3 regions of the Streptomyces sp. NPDC101227 genome follow, and region 3 is predicted to be linked to each of the others. Evidence: riboswitches for the same ligand, from Rfam matches in the RefSeq annotation. Region 3 holds a riboswitch; each other region holds the start of a gene.
What was found. A riboswitch is a leader RNA that binds a small molecule or an ion and turns the genes downstream of it on or off. The one in region 3 is predicted to bind cobalamin.
Positions count from the first base shown of each region.

Region 1: it holds a riboswitch for cobalamin, as region 3 does, so the genes downstream of both, metE (5-methyltetrahydropteroyltriglutamate--homocysteine S-methyltransferase) here and ACIRPT_RS04540 (CbtB-domain containing protein) in region 3, are expected to answer to the same signal.
Region 2: it holds a riboswitch for cobalamin, as region 3 does, so the genes downstream of both, ACIRPT_RS09180 (HoxN/HupN/NixA family nickel/cobalt transporter) here and ACIRPT_RS04540 (CbtB-domain containing protein) in region 3, are expected to answer to the same signal.

Region 1 covers NZ_JBIWOD010000022.1:79,549-85,248, reverse strand. Annotated here, with positions in the region: gene aceA (isocitrate lyase) at 1-378, shown strand, start outside; gene aceB (malate synthase A) at 483-2,075, shown strand; gene ACIRPT_RS35370 (3-hydroxybutyryl-CoA dehydrogenase) at 2,072-2,941, shown strand; cobalamin riboswitch at 3,113-3,333, shown strand; gene metE (5-methyltetrahydropteroyltriglutamate--homocysteine S-methyltransferase) at 3,495-5,700, shown strand, end outside.
Region 2 covers NZ_JBIWOD010000003.1:523,208-528,907, reverse strand. Annotated here, with positions in the region: gene ACIRPT_RS09205 (cupin domain-containing protein) at 1-112, shown strand, start outside; gene ACIRPT_RS09200 (nucleoside/nucleotide kinase family protein) at 157-813, shown strand; gene ACIRPT_RS09195 (hypothetical protein) at 770-1,177, opposite strand; gene ACIRPT_RS09190 (MarR family winged helix-turn-helix transcriptional regulator) at 1,276-1,815, shown strand; gene ACIRPT_RS09185 (alpha/beta fold hydrolase) at 1,922-2,770, shown strand; cobalamin riboswitch at 2,820-3,034, shown strand; gene ACIRPT_RS09180 (HoxN/HupN/NixA family nickel/cobalt transporter) at 3,065-4,174, shown strand; gene ACIRPT_RS09175 (VOC family protein) at 4,206-4,706, opposite strand; gene ACIRPT_RS09170 (DoxX family membrane protein) at 4,861-5,412, opposite strand; gene ACIRPT_RS09165 (hypothetical protein) at 5,635-5,700, opposite strand, start outside.
Region 3 covers NZ_JBIWOD010000002.1:148,232-153,931, reverse strand. Annotated here, with positions in the region: gene ACIRPT_RS04565 (alkyl/aryl-sulfatase) at 1-205, opposite strand, end outside; gene ACIRPT_RS04560 (methyltransferase) at 397-1,437, opposite strand; gene ACIRPT_RS04555 (hypothetical protein) at 1,676-1,891, shown strand; gene ACIRPT_RS04550 (SPW repeat protein) at 1,933-2,373, opposite strand; gene ACIRPT_RS04545 (histidine phosphatase family protein) at 2,479-3,078, opposite strand; cobalamin riboswitch at 3,186-3,347, shown strand; gene ACIRPT_RS04540 (CbtB-domain containing protein) at 3,390-3,608, shown strand; gene ACIRPT_RS04535 (CbtA family protein) at 3,623-4,372, shown strand; gene ribA (GTP cyclohydrolase II RibA) at 4,447-5,100, opposite strand; gene ACIRPT_RS04525 (creatininase family protein) at 5,203-5,700, shown strand, end outside.

The DNA of each region.
Region 1 (5,700 bases), on a different contig from region 3:
GAGCACCCGGACCAGATGCTGGCCTACAACTGCTCGCCGTCCTTCAACTGGAAGGCCGCTCTGGACGACGACCAGATCGCCAAGTTCCAGCGTGAACTGGCCGCGATGGGCTACCGCTTCCAGTTCATCACGCTGGCCGGATTCCACTCCCTCAACCACGGCATGTTCGACCTGGCCCGCGGCTACGCCGAGCACGGCATGACCGCCTATGTCGACCTCCAGGAGAAGGAGTTCGCCGCACAGGCGCAGGGCTTCACCGCCGTCCGGCATCAGCGCGAGGTCGGCACCGGCTACTTCGACCAGGTCTCCACCGCCCTCAACCCGCACTCCTCGACGACTGCGCTGAGCGGCTCCACCGAGGAAGAGCAGTTCCACTAGGACGCCCACCGGCGCCCGCGTACCCCGTCGGCCCGTGATCCAGCGGGGCCGGACGACCGTCTCCGTCCGGCCCCGCTCCTTCCTTCCTTCATCAGGAGACCCGCATGTCCACCAGCGCACTGACGCACCGCGTCCAGGTCCTCGCGGCAACGGGGCACCGCCATGAGGAGATCCTCACTCCGCAGGCACTGGACTTCGTCGGCCACCTCGCCGGCGCCTTCGCACAGCGCCGCCAGGAGCTCTTGAAGGAGCGCACGCGGCGGGCGTCGCGGCTCGCCTCCGGATCCCCGCTCGCTTTCCCCCTCGCCACGACATCCGTCCGCGCGGACCCGTCCTGGCGCGTCGCGCCGCCCGCGCCCGGGCTGACCGACCGCCGGGTGGAGATCACCGGCCCTCCGGAACGCCGCATGGCCGTCAATGCCCTCAACTCGGGGGCGAAGGTCTGGATGGCCGACTTCGAGGACGCCACCGCCCCCACCTGGGACAACATCGTCGACGGCCAGCTCACGCTGCTCGACGCCATCGAGCGCCGCATCGACTTCACCGCCCCTGAGGGCAAGGCCTACCGCCTGGGCGACCGGGTCGCCACCATCGTCGTGCGCCCCCGCGGCTGGCATCTCCTCGAAGAGCACCTGGAGTTCGACGGCCGGCCCGTGCCCGCCTCGCTCGTCGATTTCGGCCTGTACTTCTTCCACTGCGCGCAGCGCCAGATCGACGCCGGAAGCGGTCCGTACTTCTACCTGCCCAAGCTGGAGAACCGGTACGAGGCACGGCTGTGGAACGACGTCTTCGTCCTCGCCCAGGATCTCCTCGGTATCCCCCGCGGCACCGTCCGTGCCACCGTCCTCATCGAGACGATCACCGCGGCCGTGGAGATGGAGGAGATCCTCCACGAGCTGCGCGAGCACAGTTCCGGGCTCAACGCGGGCCGGTGGGACTACCTGTTCAGCCTGATCAAGACGTTCGGACACCGTACCGACTTCCTGCTGCCGGACCGCGCGAAGGTCACGATGACGGCTCCCTTCCTGCGGGCGTACACCGAACTGCTGGTGCGTACGTGCCACAAGCGGGGCGCCCACGCGATCGGGGGCATGGCCGCGCAGGTGCCCAGTAGGGACGCGGACGCCAACGAGGCCGCTCTGGCCAAGGTCCGGCTGGACAAGGAGCGCGAGGCGGAGGACGGCTTCGACGGCTGCTGGGTCGCCCACCCCGGCCTCGTCCCCGTCTGCCGCACGGCCTTCGACGACGTTCTGGGCGACCGGCCGCACCAGATCGAGCGCACCCGTGACGATGTCGAGGTGACCGCGGCGGACCTGCTGTCGGTGCGCCGCATCAGCGGACCGCCCACCCGGGAGGGCGTGCGCACCAACATCACTGTCGCCCTGCGCTACTTCGACGCCTGGCTGCGCGGCAGCGGGGCGGTCGCCCTGCACGGCCTGATGGAGGACGCGGCAACCGCCGAGATCGCCCGGGTGCAGATCTGGCAGTGGCTGCGGCACCGCGTCATCGACCGGCAAACGGTGCTGCGTCTCCTCGACGACGAGTGCGCCGCCCTGGGAGCGGAATACCCCTGGGCCCGGGTCGAAGAGGTCCGCGCGCTCTTCGAACGGACCGCCATGGCAACGGAGTTGCCGCCGTTCTTCACCCCGGATGCCTACTCCCGTCACCTCGTCCGGCACACGGAGGCACGGTCATGAACCAGAACATCCGCCGCGTCGGCGTGGTGGGCGGCGGCCAGATGGGGGCCGGTATCGCCGAGGTGTGCGCCCGCGCCGGGCTCGACACCGTCGTCTGCGAGGCGGACGAGGTCGCCGCCCGTGCCGCCCGTGAACGGGTGGCCGTCTCCCTGGAACGCGCCGTCCAGCGGGGGAAGCTGGACCGGATCTCGGTGGAGGACGCGCTCACCCGGATGGTCTTCACGGGCAGCCTCGACGACCTCGCCGACCGGCAGCTCGTCGTCGAGGCCGTGGTCGAGAACACCGAGGCGAAGACGGCGGTCTTCACCGCGCTGGACAAGATCGTCGAGGACCCGGAAGCGATCCTGGCCACCAATACCTCCGCCATCCCCGTCATGCGCCTGGGCATGGCGACCCGGCGCGCCGACCAGGTCCTCGGCCTGCACTTCTTCAATCCCGTGCCGGTACTGCCCCTCGTGGAGGTCGTCACTTCCCTCCACACCGCGCCACGCGTCACCGCGGCGGCCGAGGAGTTCGTGACCACGGCGCTGGGCAAGACCGTGGTCCGCTCCCAGGATCGCGCCGGCTTCGTCGTCAACGCCCTGCTCATCCCCTACCTGCTGTCGGCCATCCGGATGGCCGAGTCCGGCTTCGCCTCCGCGGCCGACGTGGACGCCGGGATGGAACTGGGCTGCGCGCACCCGATGGGCCCGCTGAAGCTGGCCGACCTGATCGGCCTCGACACGGTCGCCTCCATCGCCGCATCGCTGTACGACGAGTTCAAGGAACCCCTCTACGCGCCGCCTCCGCTGCTTCTGCGGATGGTCGAGGCGGGGCTGCTCGGCCGCAAGGCGGGCCGTGGGTTCCACACGTACGACCGGGGCTGAGGGACCCGGGTCAGGTCGGGGCTGAGGGGCCCCGGCTGCCGTGGAGGGAGGTGCGGGGCGGCGTGAACCACCGCCCCGCACCTCTTCCGGCTGTCATGCATCCTCCGCGCGTGTCTCATGTCACCGTCCGCAATGCGGTCATTGCTTGTGCGGCCCGCGGATTGTCCCTCTAGGGTGACGAATGCAGCTGGTTCGCCCTGTCCGCCAGGCAGGAGCGTCGTAAGAGGGAACCCGGTGGGAATCCGGGACTGCCCCGCAGCGGTGAGTGGGAACGACCGCCGTCATACGCACTGGGCCCGGACGGGTCTGGGAAGCGACGGCCAGTAGGTGTCTCGTACGCGTACGAGACGGGCCCGCGAGTCCGAAGACCTGCCCGTTGCCCGCACGCGACCGATCGTGTGCGGCCATCCCGGTGACCTCGTGGGCGGGTCGGCGTACGTATCGAGCGGGCACACGCGAAGACACCGCGTCGTGGTCCGCCCGGTCGGTCGTTCCTTCGCGCTCTCGTCCCGTCTCCGGGACCACAAGGAGACATCTCGCGAAGGAGAGTTCCGTGACAGCGAAGTCCGCAGCCGCGGCGGCACGGGCCACCGTGTACGGCTACCCCCGCCAGGGACAGAACCGTGAACTGAAGAAGGCCGTCGAGGGGTACTGGAAGGGCCGCATCAGCGCCGACGCCCTCCGGCAGACCGCGGCGGACCTTCGCCGGTCGAACTGGCAGCAGCTGGCAGACGCCGGCATCCACGAAGTGCCGTCCGGTGATTTCTCGTACTACGACCACGTCCTGGACACCAGCGTCATGGTCGGCGCCGTCCCCGAGCGGCACCGCGCCGCGGTCCACGCCGACGCCCTGGACGGCTACTTCGCGATGGCGCGGGGCAACCAGGAAGTGGCCCCGCTGGAGATGACGAAGTGGTTCGACACCAACTACCACTACCTGGTTCCCGAGCTCGGCCCGGACACCGCCTTCACCGCTGACTCCACCAAGCAGGTCGCGGAAGTGACGGAGGCCCTCGCGCTCGGGCACGCGGCGCGCCCCGTGCTCCTCGGACCGGTCACCTACCTGCTGCTGGCCAAGTCCGCTCCGGGCGTGGCCGCGGACTTCGAGCCGCTGACCCTGCTGGACCGGCTCCTTCCGGTGTACGCCGAGGTGCTCGCCGACCTGCGGGCGGCGGGTGCCGAGTGGGTGCAGCTCGACGAGCCCGCGCTGGTCCAGGACCGCACGCCGGCCGAACTGAGCTCCGCCGCCCGCGCCTACCGTGAACTCGGCTGCGCCACCGACCGGCCCAAGCTCCTGGTGGCCTCCTACTTCGGCCGGCTCGGCGACGCGCTGTCCGTCCTGGCCAAGGCGCCGGTGGAGGGTCTGGCCATCGACTTCACCGAGTCGGGCGCCGCCAACCTCGAGGACCTCGCCGCGGCCGGCGGGATGCCCGGCAAGCGGCTGGTCGCGGGCGTCGTCAACGGCCGCAACATCTGGATCAACGACTACGGGAAGTCGCTGGCCACCCTGGGCACCCTCCTCGGCCTCGCCGACCGGGTCGATGTCTCGGCCTCCTGCTCCCTGCTGCACGTCCCGCTGGACGCCACCGTCGAAGGCGATATCGATCCGGGGATCGCCCGCTGGCTCGCCTTCGCCCGCCAGAAGACGCGGGAGATCGCCGTCCTGGCGCGCGGCCTGGCACGGGGCACCGAAGCCATCTCCGGCGAACTCGCCGCGAACCGCGCCGACCTCGCCTCCCGGGCCGGGTCCGCGCTGACCCACGACCCCGCGGTGCGGGCCCGCACCGCGGCCGTCACCGACGCCGACGGGCGCCGCTCGCAGTCGTATGCCGAACGGACCGCCGCCCAGCGCGCGCACCTCGGGCTGCCGCCGCTGCCCACGACGACGATCGGTTCCTTCCCGCAGACCACCGAGTTGCGCACGGCGCGGGCCGATCTGCGGGCCGGGCGGATCGACACGGCCGGCTACGAGGACCGGATCAAGGACGAGATCCGCGAGGTCCTCGCCTTCCAGGAGAAGGCCGGGATCGATGTCCTGGTGCACGGTGAGCCCGAACGCAACGACATGGTCCAGTACTTCGCCGAGCAGCTCACCGGCTACCTCGCCACCCAGCACGGCTGGGTCCAGTCGTACGGCACCCGCTACGTCCGGCCACCGGTCCTCGCCGGGGACATCTCGCGCTCCGACCCGATGACGGTCCGCTGGACCGCGTACGCACAGTCGCTCACCGAGCGGCCCGTCAAGGGCATGCTTACCGGCCCGGTGACCATGCTCGCCTGGTCCTTCGTCCGCGACGACCAGCCGCTGGCCGACACCGCCCGCCAGGTGGCGCTCGCCCTGCGCGACGAGGTCAACGACCTCGAAGCGGCCGGGACTTCGGTGATCCAGGTGGACGAGCCCGCGCTGCGCGAGACGCTGCCGCTGCGCGCCGCCGACCACGCCGCCTACCTGGACTGGGCGACCGAGGCGTTCCGCCTCACCAGCAGCGGCGTTCGGCCGGACACCCAGATCCACACCCACATGTGCTACGCGGAATTCGGTGACATCGTCCAGGCGATCGACGACCTCGACGCCGACGTCATCAGCCTGGAGGCCGCCCGCTCCCATATGCAGGTCGCCCGCGAACTGGCCCAGCACGGCTATCCCCGTGAGGCCGGCCCCGGCGTCTACGACATCCACTCCCCGCGCGTCCCCAGTGCCGCAGAGGCGGCAGCCCTTCTGCGCAAGGGACTTCAGGCCATCCCGGCCGAGCGACTGT
Region 2 (5,700 bases), on a different contig from region 3:
GTTCGTGGAGGACATGTTCGAGGCCGGGCCGGTGGTCATGAAGGACGGGCACCCCGACCTCGGCCGCCTCAATGAGATCGGCGCCAAGTACGGGATGGAGTACCAGGGCTGACCCGCCCCGACGCCGAGCCGCCCATCGGGCACGATGGACACATCATGGATCCCGAGCACCTCCTGTCCCGCGCCCGCCGGCTCGCCGCAGCCGCCCGCCCCGGCCGACGCCGCCTGCTAGGCATCGCGGGCCCGCCCGGCGCCGGCAAGTCCACCCTCGCCGCACACCTGGTGGCGGAGCTGGCGGGCCAGGCGGTGCTCGTCCCGATGGACGGCTTCCATCTCGCCGAGGCGGAGCTGCACCGCCTGGGCCGCATCGGCCGCAAGGGCGCACCCGACACCTTCGATCCCGCCGGGTATGCGGCGCTGCTGACGCGTCTGCGCTCCCCGGAACCCGGCACCGCCGTCTACGCCCCGGCCTTCGACCGCCGTATCGAGGAGCCAGTCGCCGGAAGCATCGCCGTAGCACCCCATGTCCCCCTTGTCGTCACCGAGGGCAATTACCTCCTTCTCGACTCCGCGCCATGGGCCCGCATCCGCGCCCTTCTCGACGAGGTCTGGTACGTCGATTTGGACGCCCCGGAACGCATCCGGCGCCTGGTCGACCGCCATGAGCGCTTCGGCCGCCCGCACGCCGACGCCGAACGCTTCGTTCACGCCTCGGACGAAGCCAACGCCCGCACCGTGGCGGCGACCCGCGACCGCGCCGACCTCATCGTCACCTTCGCCCCCGAAGAAGCCCCCCTCCCCCGGGCCGACTAGGCATCGCCCCCAGCAGACCCACGACGGACAGCGCTCCCCACCCCAACGACACCGCCACCGCTTTCGCCTTCCGCTCGCCTCCCTGCAAGGTCGCGGCGAGCAGCGCGGCGTCCCCGAAATCCGCCGCGATACGCAGATACGCCGCCGTGCGCAGCGCCGGCCCCTCGGGGGCCAGCACCATCGCGAGCCCGCTCGCCGCTTCCCGCCAGCCGAGCGGCCGCAGCGAGGTCCGGGTCGCCCGCTCACTCCGCCCGTCGTCGTCGACGAGCCCCGAGGGCCGAGCCAGCAGATCGGGCAGCACGGCCACCGCCACCCCGTACACCGCGGTAGCCGCCCCCACCGCACGTAGCAAACGCACCGTCATCTTCCGCCCCTCCCACCCTGGATCCTCCGGTCGCCTCGCCACCATCCTTCCTCGCCGAGCCCCTTCCTAAACGACATCTTCGATGTCATCATGACATCATGAGTGTCGTTGAGACGGATGACGGCGACGAGCGGCCGGCTCCCACCGAAGAGCTTCTGTACGACGTGATACGGCGCCTGTGGCCCCTGCACCGCACGATCGTGCGCGCGGTGGAGCGGGAGCTGGAGGGCACGGGCATGACCGCCGGCGAGCACGCCCTGCTCGACGCGCTGCGCAGCGAAGGCCCCCGGACCGTGCCGCAGTTGGCCCGCACCATGGGGCTCGACCGGCAGCCGGTGCAGCGCTGGGTGAACCACGCGGCGGAGCTGGGTCTGGTGGTGACGGCCCCCAACCCCGCACACCGCCGCTCGTCCCTGATCGAGCTCACCCCCGAGGGCGGCGAGGTAATGCGCGGAATCCAGGAGTTCGAGGCCGCCGAGCTGCGTCGCGGCCTGACCGACCTCTCGACGGGCGACGTCAGAACGGCCCTTCGCGTACTCGACCGGCTGGGCGAGGAATTCCGGCGCCTGGCGAACGACTCACGCGTCGCCCCAGGAGATCCGGACAGCAAGGACGACCAGCCCGCAGAGCGCCCATAGCCACGGCACCACCCCAAGACTCCTCACCACCACATTACCCACACCCCTCATATCGCCCATATCAGCCATATCGCCCACATCTCTCACGCAAGGGAGTCCAGAGAGAATGACCCACCCATTCGCCGCGTGGTCCGAGCTCGACAACGGCACCGTGCCGATCAAGGACGGCGAGCTGTTCTACGAAACGGCAGGCGAGGGCCCCGCACTGGTGCTGCTGCACGGCGGCATGCTCGACCAGCACATGTGGGACGAGCAGTTCTCCTGGCTGGTGGGCTCCGGCCACCGCGTGATCCGTTACGACTCCCGCGGCCACGGCCTGTCCTCCACCGTGACCGGGGACTGGGCCAACCACGACGATCTGTGCGCCCTGCTCGACGCCCTCGACGTCCCCAGTGCCATCCTCGTCGGCCTCTCACACGGCTCGCGGATCGCCCTCGACACCGCCATCGCCTACCCGGAGCGGGTCGCCGCCCTGGCGCTCGCCGCACCCGGCGTCAGCGGTCGCCCCTTCACCGACCCGTTCGTCCGGGAGCACATCAAGGAGCAGGTGGCGGCGATCGGCACACCGGACGGCATGGAGCGCTATATCGAGCACTTCCTGCGGATGTGGGTGGACGGCCCCTACCGCCAACCGTCCGCTGTGCACCCCGGGTTGCGCGAGCGGATGCGCGCCTCGGCCGCGGCGACGGTCGAGGTGCACGCCGACGGCGTGGGCGCCGGAATGCCGATGGAGGTCGGCGCCGCCGACCGGCTCTCCGAGATACGGGTGCCGACGGTCGTGTTCGACGGCGACCTCGACAGCAGGGACATAGCCGCCAACGCCCATGCGATCGCCCTCGCCGTCCCGGGCGCCCACCGGGTCCGAATACCGGGCGCGGGCCACATGGTCAACCTGGAGAACGCCTCGCTCTACGACCACGAGCTGCGCGCCTTCCTCTCCGCCCTGACGCCCTGACGCCGCGCGGCCCCAAAGGGCCGTCGTCCCCGCCGCGTGGGGGCGGCGGATAGAGTGGCCGTGCCGTGGTGTTCGGGAAGACCGGTGACGGACCTTGTGGTCCCAGGCCGGAGCGGCCCTCGCCACTGTGATCGGGGAGTTTCCAGCCCTTCCGTATGCGCCTGCGCGCCTACGGCGCCACTGACCGCAGCCCGCGGCCGGGAAGGCGGGCCCGGAAGCGTGCACCTGTAAGCCAGGAGACCGGCCACGGCATCTCACGAACTGATCCACGAGGTGCTGGAGCGTGACCGCCGGATGGCCCTGTCCACCGATACCCCGACCACCCCTGCTTCCGCCGCGTTCCGCTGGCGCCGGCAGGACACCGTCCGTACCGCGGGCCTGATGGCCGTCATAGCCGGACTGCACGTCGTCGCCTTCGGCGTGCTGTTCCTGCTCGTCGTCCCGTACCACTACTCCGTCGGCAGCCAGGTCTTCGGCGTCGGGCTCGGCGTCACGGCGTACACGCTCGGCATGCGGCACGCCTTCGACGCCGACCACATAGCCGCGATCGACAACACCACCCGCAAGCTGATGGCCGACGGCAAGCGCCCGGTCTCGGTGGGCTTCTGGTTCGCCCTGGGCCATTCCAGCGTGGTCGTCGCGATGGCCGCCCTGGTGGCGGGCGGTGCCCAGCTCGCCGGCACGCTCCTCAACGACGAGTCCCGTACCCACCAGGTCCTGGGCACCATCGGCACCACGGTCTCGGGGACGTTCCTCTACGTCATCGCCGCCCTCAACCTCATCGCGCTGGCCGGGATCTGGCGGGTCTTCCGCGGGATGCGCGACGGCCAGTACGACGAGGCCGAGCTGGAGCAGCGACTCGATGCGCGCGGTTTCATGAACCGCATCCTGGGGCGCTTCACCCGCGCGGTCTCCCGGCCAGGCCAGATGTTCCCGCTCGGCTTCCTCTTCGGGCTCGGCTTCGACACCGCGACCGAAGTGACGCTGATGGTGATGGCGGGCAGCGGCGCCGCGGCCGGCCTTCCCTGGTACGCCGTCCTGTGCCTGCCGCTGCTGTTCGCCGCCGGAATGAGCCTGTTCGACACCCTCGACGGCACATTCATGAACTTCGCCTACCAGTGGGCGTTCTCCAACCCGGTGCGCAAGGTCTACTACAACCTCACCATCACGGGCCTGTCGATCGCCGTCGCCTTCTTCATCGGCACCATCGAGCTGGTGACCGTGCTGCACGAAAAGCTGGCCCTCAACGACCCGGTGACCGGCTGGATTTCGGGCCTCGACCTCGACAATGTCGGCTTCGTCATCGTCGGCCTGTTCGTGGTGGTGTGGGCGGCGGCGCTGACGTACTGGCGCCTGTCCGGCGTCGAAAAGCGCTGGGCGGCGCGGGCGGCGTCGGACTCCTAGAGGCCGTACGCCTCCCGCTGCCGCGCGGCGGTCAGGTGGCCGAGCCGGCCGCCGCGCCGGTCATCAGGTCGGGCCCCCAGCGCTCGAGCTCCGCCGCGAGATCGAGCGGGCGCAGCCGGTCCAGCTCGTCCGGGCCGGGCCACTCCTCGCGCGGGACCCGCCACATCACCTCGAACTCGTTGCCGTCCGGGTCCTTGGCGTAGAGGGACTTGGAGACGAGGTGGTCGCTCGCGCCGACCAGGGCGCCGCGCGCCGCGAGCCGCCCCTCGGTCGCGGCGAGTTCGCCGAGGGTGCCGACCTCCCAGGCCAGGTGGTAGAGCCCGGCCCGGCCGGCCTCGGGGCCCGGCGCGTCCGGCCCCACGGCGAACAGCCCCAGGTCATGGTCGTTCAGCGAGCCGGCAGCGCTGAGGAAGGCGGCGCGCCCCGGTATCTCGACATCCAGCGTCAGCCCGAGGGCTTCGGTGTAGAAGGCGACGGATCGCGCCACATCGCGGATATAGAGCACCGCGTGATTGAGACGGCGTACGGACAAGGCTCTCTCCCAACTCCCGCCGTGGCGCCCCCCGGGCGCCACGGTCCGACTACTTCTGCGTTTTCCTGCTTCTGCCTGCAGATGACTGCCTCTGCGAATGCCTGCCGCTGCGAATGCGCCGCTGTGCAGGGGCGCCCCGCGAAGGCGTGCCTGGCTACTTCCGGACCAGCAGCACGCCCCCGGCGGCCACCACGGCGAGCACCAGCGCGACCACGCCGTAGGCGAGCCGGTGGGCGCGCAGCACGGGCAGGAGACGGTCGGCGGCAAAGCGGCCGGGGCCGGCCAGCGCCAGCGCGGCCGCGCCCGCGGTCAGCAACAGCTCGTACTCCACACCCTTGGGCGCGAAGAAGCCGCCGCCCCACTTCACGGCAAGAGCGTTGATCATCGTGCCGACGACCGCCGCGCCCGCGAGCGGCGTGAGCAGCCCGAGCACCAGCCCGAGCCCGCCGAGCGTCTCGCTCACCCCCGCGACCAGGGCCATCGTCTTCCCCGACGGATAGCCGCTCATCGCGAAGAACTGCCCGGTCCCCTCCAGCCCACCGCCCCCGAACCAGCCGAACAGCTTCTGGGCCCCATGAGCGGCCATGGTCAGCCCGAGCGCGAGGCGCAGCAGGAGAAGCCCTGCGTCGTAGCCGTGCGCAGACGGTGCCTGGCGCGTATCCGCGCCGAGGATGGGGGTCTGGAGAGTGCTGAGGGGGGACGTCATAGCGAGCGCTCTTCCCGTGTCGAGGTCGGGGCGGGCCGAACAGTTTGAAGATTTACTTGAAAGTTCAAGTCACCGCCACGACGATACACAGCCACCCCGGGAGGGACAACCACGAACAAGCCACACAACCTCGCGGCGAAGATCATCGAAGGCTCCAGGTCTGGGAGCCCACCAAAATCCCCGCGAATTACCCCAAAGGCACCCGTGGAGGACCAGAGCCCCTTACTCGACGGAGACCGTCACGGCCTGCGCCCGCAACCCCGCCTGCCCGCCCCCGCCCCACCGGAC
Region 3 (5,700 bases):
ACAGGCCCTGCCGGCTCACCAGCCTGCCCTGGCGCCACAGGCTCTCGTGCGCGGTGTCGGGACAGTTTCCGGCCAGGAAGCTGTAGGCCTCGGCGTCCCAGACCGTGCGCCCGTCCTTCGTGACGACGGGCGGGTAGAGGGCGGCGATGAAGCCACGGTCGGCATCGGCGAAGTCTTCATGGTCGTCGACCGGCTGAACGGTCACCTGGCACTCCCTCTCCGAGCGGGCGGGACGGCGGGACGGGCCGTCCGGCGGGCCAGGACCCACACCTTCGATTTAACCTCAATGTGCGGTCGTGCCGCATATGTGAGCAGGCCCTGCCGCAGAGTCCCGCCCAGGGCCCGGCCACGGCGTCCGCCCAGGCCCGCCGGCCCGTCGACCCGCCCGTCGGGGCCCTACACCGGCTCGGCCTCGATCAGGGAGAAGCGGCTGGGCTTCGCCAGCGGCGTCACGGAGCGCAGCGCGAAGCCCGCGCCTCGGCACAGCCGCTCGAAGTCGTCCCGGGTACGCTCCCGGCCCCCGACGTTGACGAGCATGTTGAGGTCGCTGATGTAGACGACGCCGGCGGTCGAGGGGTCCACGACGGGCGGCAGCACCGGCTCGATGATCAGCAGCCGGCCGTCGTCCGGGACGACCCGGCGGCAGTGGCGGAGGATGTCCGTGCACTGCGCGTCGTTCCAGTCGTGGATCACGCTCTTGAGGACGTACAGGTCGGCGCCTTCGGGGGCGGTGGTGAAGAAGTCCCCGCTGACCAGGGAGCAGCGGCCCACCAGCCCGTCCCGTGCCAGCGTGGCGGGGGCCTGGGCGAGCCCTTCGCGCAGGTCGAAGAGGATGCCGTTCAGCGACGGATAGGCCTTGAGGACCGCGGCGAGGAGCGTGCCGTCGCCGCCGCCGATGTCGGCCACGGTCGCGAAGCGGCCGAAGTCGAAGGCCGTCGGCACCATGGCCGCCGTATCGCGGGTGGCCTGCCCCATCGCCGCGTTGAACACGGCGGAGAATTCCGGGTGTTCGGCGAGGTGGCCGAAGAAGTTCTGGCCGAAGACCGCATCAAAGGCCGGCTCGCCGGTCCGCACGCTGTCGTCCAGATGCTCCCAGGCCCTGAGCAGGGTGGGGTCGGTGAACATCCGGACGAAGGAGTGCAGCGACTGCGGTCCGTCGGCGCGCAGCAGGGCGCCGGCCGGGGTGACGGTGAACCGTCCCGGGGCGTTCTCGGCGAGCAGCCCCAGCCCGGCCAGCGCCCGCAGTAACCGGGCCATGGCCTCGGGCCGGGCCGCGCACTCCGCCGCCAGCTCGTCCGCCGTGCGCTCGCCGTCGCCCATCAGGTCGGCGACCCGGAGGCGGGCGGCGGCGCCCACGGCGTGCGAGGCCATGGCGCCGTACGCAATCCGGGTCAGCACCTCACGGGCCTCGTCCACCGGCCGATTCTCGCGGGTCATACGGGAACCTCTCTGTTCAACGGCGTTACGGGCAGGGCTTTCTGCGCCACGGCGCGGCTCCTGTGTTACGCGCAGGGCGTCCCAGGGCACAACAACGCCTGTGGCGTTGCGGCCGCCGGCTCGCCACCCTCACTCTTGTTAGGCGACCCTAAGTTCTCCGGATCACCGGGGCAATGCCCCTGGGATACGGCCCGTACGACGCGACCGCCGGCTCACTCCGGGAAGGGAGGAACGCCCCGTGGCCCCCGATGACGAGAGCCAACTCGGTGACCGCGCCGGGCAATTACGGCGCGGCGCCACCTGGCTGCTGCTGACCGCCGCGCTCGGCAGCCTGGGCACCGGAATCGCGCTCGGACACGGCTTGCTGATGGCGGGCGGGCTGGTGCTGGCCGGGATCTACGGGCACCTCCTGGCCACGGACGCCCGCGGGCCCGCTCACCCCCGGCGGGGGTGAGCGCGCCCGCGGCCCTCACATGCCCCGTGGCGGGGCATGCCTCATGTCGTGCGGCGGCTCTTTGCTGCCGCCCCGATGCACATCGCCCCCAGCAGGAACGTGAGGGCACCGATGATGACGTTGTTCCAGATCACGCCGGCGTCAGGGCTGCTGCCGACGATCCAGGGCGCCACGATCATCCACACGCCCATGGCGCACATGGCGCCGCTCAGGCCGTACATACGGTCCGGGGTGACCGTGAACCCGATGGCCAGCAGGGCAATGGCGACGCCGAGAATCAGGTTGTGGGTCAACAGAGCGGGCTGCGAGGCCGCGTAGTGGACGATCCACGGCGACGCGGCGCAGTACAGGCCGACCAGGAACACCGGCCCATCCACGAGGATGACGTCACGTCCGCCGAGCACGCGCTCGTAACGCTCCTGCATTTCTGTTACGTCGGGGTGACCGGCGAGATCTCCCCTGTGGTGTGAGACGTCGGCCATGCGACTCGCCTCCTTCGCTCTGCAAGCCTGGCCGTCTCGCGGCATAGGAACCGCGCACTCATTATTCTGCGCTTATGTCGCCTTTATGTGTAGATCAGGGACGGGTCAAGTTTGCGGGCCCGTCGGCCGGCCCTCCGGCAGCGCCCGCCCCAGCCCCAGATTCCAGCGCCCGCCCCGCCCGCTGAGCTCGGTCACGGTGAGCGGCGGCACGTCCAGCCGCCAGAACGTCTCCACCGGGACACCCAGAGCGCACACCACGGCGGCGCGCACCACGTCCACCTCCACGACGGCGAGGACGCGCCCGGAGGTGGTGGCCAGCCGCGTGAGCCAGGCCTCGGTCCGTACGCAGAGCGCGCGCAGCGACTCGCCGCCGTGCCCCGCGAACCCGGGATCCGACAGCCAGGCGGACACCGCCTCCGATTCCGCCCCGGCCACCTCGTCCAGGGTCCTCCCCCGCCAGCGGCCCATCGCGCAGCCCGGCGGTCCCGGCTCGGGCGCGGGATCCACCGGCAGCCCGAGCTCCTCGGCCGTACGACGGCACCGGGCGGAGGGCGATACCACGATCCGCTCGGCGGCCGGCAGGTTTCCGGCCACCGCACGGGCCCGCCGCAGACCGGCCTCGCTCAGCGGTCCGTCGTCATCGAAACGCACCTCGCGCTGCGCGTCGCCGGCGGCCGGTGAGATCAACATCACCCGAGTTGTCATGACCTCTTCTCTCGCTGTCCATCCCCACCGCAACAACTGCCCTGTTCAGGGGAGTTGTCCGGTCGGCGCGCCCCTCGCTGCGCCTCTCCGCCCCCTCCGTGGCCTTGGCCCGCCGGTCGGTTCGCGGTACCTTCCCGATGATATTGACGACGACATGACGGAAGCCGGTGGGATCCCGGCGCGGTCGCGCCACTGTATGTCCGGTTTTGACGCAGCCCCAGGGGGGCGGGACCGGGCGAGCCAGACCCGCCATGTCGTTAGCACTCCCGCAACTAGGGACGCGAGTTCCCCCTAACAGGAGGTCCCCTGCCATGGCTCAGACCATCGCACCCCCGGCCACCGGCACCGCCGCCCCGGCCCCGCTCCCCCTCAAGGCGATCGCCCCCTGGGCGCTGTTCGTCGGCGTCCTGATGCTGGTTCTGCTGTACTTCGTCGGCGCCGAGCAGGGCGCCACCTCGCTGCTCTCCGGTACGGACGTCCACGAGTGGGTCCACGACGGACGCCACCTCCTCGGCTTCCCCTGCCACTGATCGGGCGCCGTTCCATGAACTCCGTCACCGTCAGAAATCTCCTGGTGCGCGGCATGCTCGCCGGGCTGGGCGCCGGCCTCCTCTCCTTGGTCGTCGCCTATCTGCTGGGCGAGCCGAGCGTGAATGCCGCGATCGCCTTCGAGGAAGCACACAGCCACGAGCACGAGATGGAGGTCGTCAGCCGTGCCGTGCAGTCCACGGCGGGGCTGGCGACCGGCGTGCTGATCTACGGCGTGGCGCTGGGCGGAATCGCCGCGCTGGCGTTCTGCTTCGCGCTGGGCCGGATCGGCCGCTTCGGCCCCCGGGCCACCGCCGCGCTGCTCTCCGGCGCGGCGCTGCTCGCCGTCTACCTCGTACCGTTCCTCAAGTACCCGGCCAACCCGCCGTCCGTCGGTGACCCCGACACCATCGGCAAGCGCACGGCCCTGTACTTCCTGATGATGCTGCTCGGCATCCTGCTTGCGGTCGGCGCCACGATCTTCGGCCGGCGGCTGGCTCCGAAGCTGGGCAACTGGTACGCCACGGTGGCGGCCGGCGCGGCGTTCGTCATCGCCATCGGGATCGCGTATGCCTTCCTGCCGTCCATCAACGAGGTGCCGAACGGCTTCTCCGGCACCCTGCTCTGGCAGTTCCGGCTGTCGGCGATCGCCATCCAACTGGTGCTGTGGACCGCCTTCGGGCTGCTCTTCGGCCATCTCGCGGAACGCGTCATCACCCCGGCCCGGGACGCCGCGGCCGCGGAGGCGGCACCCGCGGCGTCCTGACGGCGCAAGGACGGTCGGCTCACCGGGGAAGGGCCCGCGACGTATCCACGTCGCGGGCCCTTCTCAGGTGAGCGTCAGGACAGGCCGGGAATGCCGTCCAGATGCGGCAGGTCATGGTCGAGCCGTTCCCGTTTGGTCCGCAGATAGCGGATGTTCTCCACACCGGGCGGCATCAGCAGCGGGACCTGTTCGGCGACCGCGATACCGTGCCGCAGCAGCGCCGCCCGCTTGTGGGGATTGTTCGACAGCAGCCTTACCGAACGGACCCCGAGGTCCCGCAGTATTCCGGCCGCGACGCCGTATTCGCGGGCATCGACCGGCAGTCCGAGCGCGATATTCGCATCCACCGTGTCGAGGCCGTCCTCCTGAAGTTTCATCGCTCGGAGCTTGGCCAGCAGCCCTATCCCCCGGCCCTCATGGCCCTGCACATAGACGAGAATTCCGCAGCCGGCCGCCACGATCGCGGCCAGCGCCGCGGACAATTGATCGCCGCATTCGCAGTGCGTGGACGCGAAGACATCACCGGTCAGGCACTCCGAATGCACGCGGGCCAGCACGGACTTCCCGGCGACGTCGCCGTGAACCAGGGCCACTTGCTCGGTCCCTTTACGGATGTCGAGATAGCCGACGGCGAGGAATTCACCGTGTGTGGTGGGGAGTCGGACCGCCACCACTCGTTCCACGTGGGCGTCGTCATCCGGAGCGATTTCGGCATCGGGGTCCGTCATGGCGCGATGGTACCGGCGCGGACGGCCGGTTGGCATGGTGTGCGCTCATGCCTATGCTGCGACGGCCCGGCGAATGAGCGCAACGAAAGGCGGCACACCGTCATGACCGCTTCGGCACAACGGATTTCCGGCCGCGGGCTCCTGCCGGCGGACACCACCGGAGAGGTCAGGGACCGGCGGCCGCACTGCGCCCTGCTCCCCGTCGGCAGCTTTGAACAGCACGGCCCCTTCCTGCCGTTGACCACCGACACGGTCATCGCCTGCACCATCGCCGAGCGGATCGCCGCCGCGCACCCCGTCCTTCTGCTGCCGCCGCTGACCATCTCCTGTTCCCACGAACACGCCGCCTGGCCGGGCACGGTCAGCATTTCGGCCAGGACGCTGCACACCGTTGTGACGGACATCACCGATTCCCTGCGGCGGCAGGGCATCCACTCCCTGATTCTCGTCAATGGCCACGGCGGAAATTACGTACTGCGCAACGTGGTTCAGGAATCCGGTGGGACGGGGACACGGATGGCGCTCTTCCCCGGCTCGGCCGACTGGGCGGTGGCGCGCACGCGAGCGGGGGCAAAGACGTCCTCGCACAGCGATATGCAC